DNA from 2 places in the Rhizobium sullae genome. Region 1 is predicted to be linked to the other one. Evidence: predicted binding sites of a transcription regulator. Region 1 holds the regulator's gene; the other holds the start of a gene.
The links. The regulator PhoB, encoded in region 1, activates phosphate uptake and scavenging genes when phosphate is short. The targets are predictions, from matches to a motif close to TGTCATNNANCTGTCAT.

Region 1 (4,171 bases):
GCATTCGTCGAGCGCACGTCTGGCGCCATTATCGTCCTGCTCCTGTTCCTGATCGTCATGAACCTCGGAGCCATCCTCTTGCGCCGGCGCTTTGAGCGTCGCTGGTAAACGGAGTACATAGTCATGAACATGTTGACTGAAGCAGCAGTTGAGAAGGCTCTGGACCAGAAAATGAATACGATCCCGTACAAGATGATCGGCCAGGACGTGTCGGTCTACTACGGCGATAAGCGTGCGCTTTTCGACGTGAAGCTAAACATCCGCGAGAACACGGTTACCGCGCTCATCGGCCCCTCCGGCTGCGGCAAGTCTACCTTCCTGCGCAGCCTCAACCGCATGAACGATACGATCGACAACTGCCGCGTGACAGGCAAGATCACGCTTGATGGCGAGGATATCTACGATCCGGATATCGACGTCGTGGAGCTCCGCGCCCGCGTCGGCATGGTCTTCCAGAAACCGAACCCGTTCCCGAAGACGATCTACGAGAACGTCAGCTACGGGCCACGTATCCATGGCCTGGCAAAGTCGAAGGCGGACTTGGACCAGATCGTCGAGCAGTCGCTGCAGCGCGCCGGCCTTTGGAACGAAGTCAAGGATCGCCTGCATGAATCCGGCACCGGCCTGTCCGGCGGCCAGCAGCAGCGTCTGTGCATCGCGCGTGCCGTTGCCGTGAGCCCGGAAGTCATCCTGATGGACGAACCGTGCTCGGCGCTCGATCCGATTGCGACTGCCAAGGTCGAAGAGCTGATCCATGAGCTGCGCGAGAACTTCACCATCGTCATCGTGACGCACTCGATGCAGCAGGCGGCCCGCGTTTCGCAGCGGACCGCTATGTTCCACCTCGGCAATCTCGTCGAGGAGAACGACACCGACAAGATGTTCACCAACCCGGACGACCCCCGCACCCAGGATTACATCATGGGCCGCTTCGGCTGAGTTGCGGCGTTCAGGCTATTCAAGGACAATTCCCATGGCATCGACCCATATCTTTTCTGCCTATGACGACGATTTGAAGTTCCTGACCCGCCGCATCTCGGAAATGGGTGGGCTTGCCGAGCAGATGGTGTCCGACGCTGTCCGCGCGCTGGTCAACGGCGATACGGCTCTGGCCCAGAAGGTCATCTCCGACGACGTGATCCTCGATCATGCCGAACGCGAGATCGGCGACAAGGCGGTCGTCACCATTGCCCGCCGCCAGCCGATGGCCTCCGATCTTCGCGAGATCATGGGCTCGATCCGTATCGCAGCCGACCTTGAGCGCGTCGGCGATCTCGGCAAGAACACGGCCAAGCGCGTCATCGCGGTACAAAGCACCGGCGTTCCGCGTAAGCTCGCCCGCGGCCTCGAGCATCTTTCCGAGCTCGCCCTCGTCCAGCTCAAGGAAGTGCTCGACGTCTATACGACCCGTGCCGCCGACAGGGCGAAGTCGATCCGCGAGCGCGACGAGGAAATCGACGCGATGTACACTTCGCTGTTTCGCGAGCTTCTGACCTACATGATGGAAGATCCGCGCAACATCACCAGCTGCACGCATCTTCTCTTCTGCGCCAAGAACATCGAGCGCATCGGCGACCATGCCACCAACATTGCCGAAACGATCTATTACATGGCGACCGGCGCCCAGCCGGAAGGCGAACGTCCGAAGGACGATACTGCCAACACCGTCGGCGCGGTGACGGAATGACAATTCTGAACCCGCCCTCAGGAGACAGAAGCGAATGATCCCGAGAGTTGCAGTCGTTGAAGACGAAGAGGCACTGAGTGTGCTTCTTCGCTATAACCTTGAGGCCGAAGGTTTCGAGGTCGATACCATCCTGCGTGGCGACGAGGCCGAAATCCGGCTTCAGGAGCGCACGCCGGACCTTTTGATCCTCGATTGGATGCTGCCGGGCGTATCGGGCATAGAGCTTTGCCGCCGCCTGCGCATGCGTCCGGAGACCGAGCGCCTGCCGATCATCATGCTGACGGCGCGCGGCGAGGAAAGCGAGCGTGTGCGCGGCCTTTCGACCGGCGCCGACGACTATGTCGTCAAGCCGTTTTCGACGCCGGAGCTCGTTGCCCGCGTCAGGGCGATGCTGCGCCGCGCCAAGCCTGAGGTGCTCTCGACGGTGCTGAAATGCGGCGACATCGAACTCGACCGCGAAACGCATCGTGTTCACCGCAAAAGCCGCGAAGTTCGCCTCGGCCCCACCGAATTCCGCCTCCTGGAATTCCTGATGTCGTCGCCCGGCCGCGTTTTCTCGCGTTCGCAGCTTCTGGACGGTGTCTGGGGCCACGACATTTATGTCGACGAGCGCACCGTCGACGTCCATGTCGGCCGGCTGCGCAAGGCGCTGAACTTCTCCAACATGCAGGATGTCATCCGCACCGTCCGCGGTGCCGGATATTCCATGGAATCCTGATTGCCGCTTCCATTGCCGGGCATAAAAAAACGGGCCTGCGAGGCCCGTTTCCGTTTGTCATTTATCCGGCTCAGTTTGCGCGGGCTGCTGTCCTGCGGCGCTCGTTGACCGGCTGATAGGCAAGGCGCGCATGATAGCTGCAGTAGGGTGAAGAGTCCGGGCTGTCGCAACCGCAGAAGTGGAAATCATCCTTCAGCGGATCGCCGACCGGCCACTTGCAGGTGCGTTCCGTAAGTTCCGTCAGTCCGAGGCGGCGGGAGATCGGCACAACCACGTTTGCGGCCGGACGATAGCTTACCTCCTCCATGAGATCGATTTCGATCTCTTCCTTGAGCATCGTTGCGCCCTGCTGGCGCGTGACGGTGCGGGTCGCGATCCGCGATGCATAGTTCGGTGCGCGCGGAGCCGAGGTATTGCGCTTCGGCGCTCGTGCGGCCGCCGCGGTGCCACCGGCCTTGGCGCGGCCCGGAAGGCTAAGCCTGTGGACCTTGCCGATCACCGCGTTCCTGCTCACTCCGCCGAGCTGCGCAGCGATCTGGCTCGCGCTCAGTCCTTCGGACCAAAGCTTCTTGAGTTTTTCGACTCGCTCGTCTGTCCAGTTCATGCCCTGTCTCCGCCGTTTAGCGTTGTGAAGGCAGAATCCCCCACCCTTGCTCCGGATACATCCGAAGCAGGAAACGCCTGACCAATTGTGGTGACTAGTTCCGCCGCATGCAGTCTAGTAATTGAGTTTTAACCTAGTGTGAGGCTGACTCCGTGACAAGAGTCGCGGGAATCCGGATGAATCGAATTTCAAGTTTTCCCCAACTTGCTTCCCGAGCGAGTCATTTCTGCAACATTAGCTGTTGATAAATGACCTCGTTCGGGGAGGTGGTCCCATGGCGCACGAAGCCCGCAGTTTTGTTGACATCGCGGTGCGAAACGTCAATAGTGGCACTCGCCGCCGAAAGGCGGCATTTTTAATTTTTCGGACCCGGTTTTTAGCCGGAGTCTGGTTGCCCTAACGATGACAGGAGATCGCGCCATGGCTCAAGCCGCGCCGCTATATGACACCTATTCTCGCGCCCCTTTGCGGTTCGAGCGAGGTGAGGGCGTTTGGCTGATCACTGAAGGCGGCGAACGATATCTGGATTTTGGCGCAGGCGTTGCAGTGACTTCCGTCGGCCACGGCAATCCGCATGTCGTCGAAGCCCTGAAGGCGCAGGCCGACAAGGTTTGGCACCTGTCGAATATCTATGAAATTCCCGGCCAGGAAGCGCTTGCCAAGCGGCTGACCGACGTCACCTTCGCCGACAAGGTGTTCTTCACCAATTCCGGCGCCGAGGCGCTGGAATGCGCGATCAAGACCGCGCGCCGCTATCAGTATTCCAACGGTCATCCCGAGCGCTTCCACATCATCACCTTCGAAGGCGCCTTTCATGGCCGCACGCTGGCGACAATCGCCGCCGGCGGCCAGGAGAAGTATCTCGAGGGCTTCGGCCCGAAGGCGCCGGGCTTCGATCAGGTTCCCTTCGGCGATATCGAGGCGGTCCGCGCAGCGATCACCGATGCGACCGCCGGCATCCTCGTAGAGCCGGTGCAGGGCGAGGGCGGGGTCCGTCCGGCGACGAATGAGTTCATGAAGGCGCTCCGCCAGATCTGCGATGAGAAGGGTCTGCTGCTGATCCTCGATGAGGTCCAGACTGGCGTTGGCCGTACCGGCAAACTCTTTGCTCACGAATGGTCGGGTGTCACGCCGGATATCATGGCGGTAGCGAAGGGTATCG
Region 2 (4,171 bases), 900 kb from region 1:
CCTCGGTCGCCTTGATGAAGGCAAAGGCAACGCCGGAAGTCTTCACCGCCTGCCAGTCGATATCGCCCTGCCATTTGGAGATGTCGATGCCGTGAACCTCGCTCCGATGCGGATGCTTCGCCCCGAAATCCTGCGGGTCGGTATCCTTGAAGCGGGTCTTCGGCTTTACGGATGCAGTCTCGAGATAATCATATCCGGACGAGGTACAGCCGGCCAGCATGATGGCCAACGGCAATACACAAAACAAAATCCGGCGCATAAATGTCCCGTCGTGGACCGAATGATCGACTTGCCCCACAGCTTGACCTTCGAAAGACGAGTTTCAGTAGAGGAATCCCCCTCTTTCAACATATCAACGTAAAAAATCGGTTAGTTTCAAGTAAATTATGAAGGCCGCGCGATGATTGCCGCCCGCCAGGCATAGCCGCCGCCGATCGTCTCGAACGACAATCTTGCGTTGTTTTCATGGACTTGCGCTTCCAGAACATCGCGCAGATCGGCGCGCGGAGTGACGTGAAATTTTGCAAGCCATGACTTCAGCATCGCCCTGAACCAGGCCGGCAACCCCTCCTGCTGGCCGAAATCGACAATGTGCAGCTGCCCACCGGGGTTCAATGCGGCGATCGCCGCATCGACGGCGCGTTCCCAATCGGGAATCATCGAGAGCGCATAGGAGATGAGGATGCGGTCGAAGCCGCCGACGCCGAACTCCCGTGGCGTGAAGGCGGTCGCGTCGGCAACGCGAAAATCGGCAACAGCGGCCTTTGTCGCGAATGTCTTGCGCGCCGAAATCAGCATTTCCTGCGAAATGTCGAGGCCATAGAGTTTGGCGCCGGGAAACAGCCGATGCGCGAGCGCCAGATTTCGGCCCGTCCCGCAGCCGACTTCGAGCAGCGTGCCGCCTTGCGGTACGTCCAGATTGCGGATCGTGCGGTCGCGGCCGAGCAGGTAGTACTTGCGCGTCAGATCGTAGATGTGTCGCTGGTAGCGGTACATGCCGTCCATGAGATCGGCATGCTTTTCGGCTTTCTCGTCCACGACGGTGCGGATTTCGGTCACGCCTTCTTCCCGTAGATGTGGAAGCCGCCATAGATGGCCGAACGGTCGAGCGCAGTCATATCACGGGACTTGTCTTCGGAGTATTCCCACTGATTGCGGACCGCAGGTGAAAGACGGCCCTCGATGACGCTCTTTTCGGCCGCCGTGCGGAAGATGACGCGGGCGCCGGGGCGGGCGGTGCGGGTAATTTCCGCCCAGAGATCGCTCAGCTGTTGATCGGTCATCCAGTCCTGCGCGTCGAGCAGAATATAGCGGTCGCGGGAGGCGGCCGGTTCCTTGGCGAGAAGCTCGGTGAAGCTTGCGTGATGGACGTTGACACGATCGACATTGGCGCGGATCACCTCGTAGTGCTCCGGCTTCAGATAGGTCGGCAGCGGGCCTTCGTCATCCGAGGCGTAGCGGCGGGCGAAGGCTTGCCAGGCGAAATAGTTTTCGCGCATCGGAAAATGGCAGGCGAGCTTTTCGAGGCGATGTTTCAGCACCGGTGCGATCGACTGATCGGCGGCCAGGCTGGCAAGCTCGTCATATTGCTGCGGCGGAATGCCGAGACCGAAGAGCGAGCTCTTGCGCCCGGTAATCCAGCGCACCACCGGCTTTTCGAAGAGTGGCGCAACCTGCTCCTCGAAGAACTGGCGCTGCTCGCGGATCGAGCGGGTCTTCGTCATCTGCTTGAGATCGACGCCGTGCAGGCGAGCGAGCAGATGGGCCGCGCCGATAAAGCGGCCAAGCAGGCCGGTCTCATAGATATTGCGGTCGAAGACGGTGACGCGGCGGCGGCCGAACTTGCGGCCGTTCCAATAGGTGCGGGATGCTTCATCGAGCTTGGGCGACAGGAAGTGGTCGAAGGCCTGGCTGTTCGAGCGCTCGTTGGGCATGGCGAGGAAGCGAACGAGGTCGGTGTGGCGGGGAAGATGCTTGAAGGCGGCAAGCTTCAGGCGGTTCAGCGCGATATGATGGGGGTTGAGATCGACCACGTCGATGGAGGCTGGCGCCTTGGAGAGGTAGGCGAGCATGTTGCAGCCACCAGATCCGATCGTGACGATGCGGTGATGCGGCTGCAGTTCCATCGCCTGCATGTCGAGATCCGGGTCTTCCCAAATCTGCGGATAGACAAGGCCGGAAAAGAGCAGGCCGAAAAGCCGTTCCGAAAACCCGTCCTTGGAAAATGCCTTGTGGCGGAGAAGAGCGTCCTTGAGTTTCCGGTTCTTGCGGAAGCCGGTATCCGGTGCAAATTCCGTCATATGAGTCTGTCACCCTTTTAGCGTTCAGGGCGTGTAGCGCGTCCCTGCTACAGTTTGATGACGCAGACTGTGGGTATCGCTGTCCACAGGAATTGCCCGAGACGAAACGGCACTCGCGTCATTGTGCTCTTTTTTGTGAAGAGATTTCCTGCTTCTCTCCGTTCGTGGAGGGAATGACATGCGATCTGTTCTGCGTATCCTGAAGGCACTTGCCGCGGCTTCCGCCGTCATCGTCATCGGAGGCGGGGCCTGGCTTTCCGTCAGTCCGCCGCAACTGTTGCGCGTGGGCGACGGATATGCGGCGAAGATGGTCTGCTCGAACGTCTTTCTGGCAGGGCGCGATCCGCAGGCGGTGCTCCATAACGATGTGCAGGCGCCGGGAAATCCGCTGTTGCGGTTGGTGCGCGTTTCGGTTGACCGGGAACGAGGGCATGTGACGGCACGCATCCTGGGGCTCTTCGCACCAGGATATGCGCTCTATCGCGGGGCATTTGGGTGCACGAGCGTGCCGGATGGCGATTTCGAGGCAGCCGCCAATGCCGCACCTTCCGATCCGCTGCCGTCTGTTCAGGAAAAAGCGGAACTATGGCCGGACGGCGAAAGTGTCACCGCCGCCAACGATGGAGAGCTTGCATCGCTGCTGGCAGATGATGTGCTGGCCGGTCCGCAAATGCGGGCGATGGTCGTCGTCCACGACGGCCGGATCGTCGCGGAGCGCTACGGGGAAGGGTTCGATGCCAAGACGCCGCTGCTCGGCTGGTCGATGACCAAGACGGTCAATGCTGCGCTTGTCGGGCGTGCCGTGCTCGACGGGAAGGTCGATTTCGACACGGCCAGCCTCTTGCCGCAGTGGAAGGATGACGAGCGGTCTCGGATCAAACTCCGCGATCTACTGGGCATGGAAAGCGGCCTCGCTTTCAACGAGAATTACGGCGATGTCGCGGATGTGACGCGCATGCTCTATCTCGATCCCGATATGGTTGCGCTGCCCGCCAACGCGCCGTTCGAGGCGAATCCCGGCGAACGTTTCCGTTATTCGAGCGGCACGGCGGTCCTATTATCGCGAATCTGGATGGACCGGGTGGGCGACCAAAAAAAGGCCTTCGCCTATCCGGGGGACGCGCTTTTCAGGCCGCTCGGCATGTCGAGCGCCGTGCTGGAGGCCGATGCCCGTGGAACCTTTGTGGGGAGTTCCTACCTCTACGCGACGGCACGCGACTGGGCGCGTTTTGGACAGCTCCTGCTCCAGGATGGGGTCTGGAACGGCGAGCGGCTGTTGCCGGACGGATTTGTCAGGGCGATGCGCACGCCAACGCAATCGTCGGGCGGCAAATATACGCAAGGCCAGGCATGGCTCGCAGCGCCCGGCGGAGATACGAGCGCCGAATCGGGGCTGCCGGAAGATACGTTCTGGCTGGAAGGGCACGACGGGCAAAGCATGGCGATCGTGCCGTCCGCCGATCTGGTCTTCGTCCGCATGGGCTTGACGCCCGGCCGCCTCGGCTACAAGCCGCAAGTGGTGCTGAAGGAGCTGCTGGCCGCGCTGTCCGCCAATTGAGACTCAGTAATTGCCGTGGGCGATATCGGCCATGCCCTTGCGCTTGGCGTCGTAGTAATAGCCGCGCGCATAGAGCTTCACGGCATCTTCTTCCTTGTTGTCGGAAACAAGCCAGGCGCCGCGCAGATATTTCGCGGCATATTTGATGTTGGTCTCGGCGTCGAGAAGGCCGGCGGGCGCGCCGTCATAGCCCATTGATTTGGCCGTGTTGTACTTGATCTGCATCAGTCCGAAATAGCCGCGCTTGTTGTAAGCCTTCGAATTGTAACGGCTTTCTCTGCGCACGACGCGGTGGATCAGCGTTTCGGGAACT

Region 2: the regulator PhoB is predicted to act here: its motif matches at 2,347-2,363, upstream of N2599_RS05235 (BtaA family protein).

Annotation. Positions count from the first base shown of each region.
Region 1 covers NZ_CP104143.1:146,921-151,091, forward strand. The annotation lists gene pstA (phosphate ABC transporter permease PstA) at 1-108, shown strand, start outside; gene pstB (phosphate ABC transporter ATP-binding protein PstB) at 124-939, shown strand; gene phoU (phosphate signaling complex protein PhoU) at 974-1,687, shown strand; gene phoB (phosphate regulon transcriptional regulator PhoB) at 1,722-2,405, shown strand; gene N2599_RS00735 (GcrA family cell cycle regulator) at 2,476-3,009, opposite strand; gene N2599_RS00740 (aspartate aminotransferase family protein) at 3,430-4,171, shown strand, end outside.
Region 2 covers NZ_CP104143.1:1,051,287-1,055,457, forward strand. The annotation lists gene N2599_RS05225 (glycoside hydrolase family 25 protein) at 1-259, opposite strand, end outside; gene N2599_RS05230 (class I SAM-dependent methyltransferase) at 385-1,005, opposite strand; gene N2599_RS05235 (BtaA family protein) at 1,056-2,300, opposite strand; gene N2599_RS05240 (serine hydrolase domain-containing protein) at 2,479-3,858, shown strand; gene N2599_RS05245 (lytic transglycosylase domain-containing protein) at 3,862-4,171, opposite strand, start outside.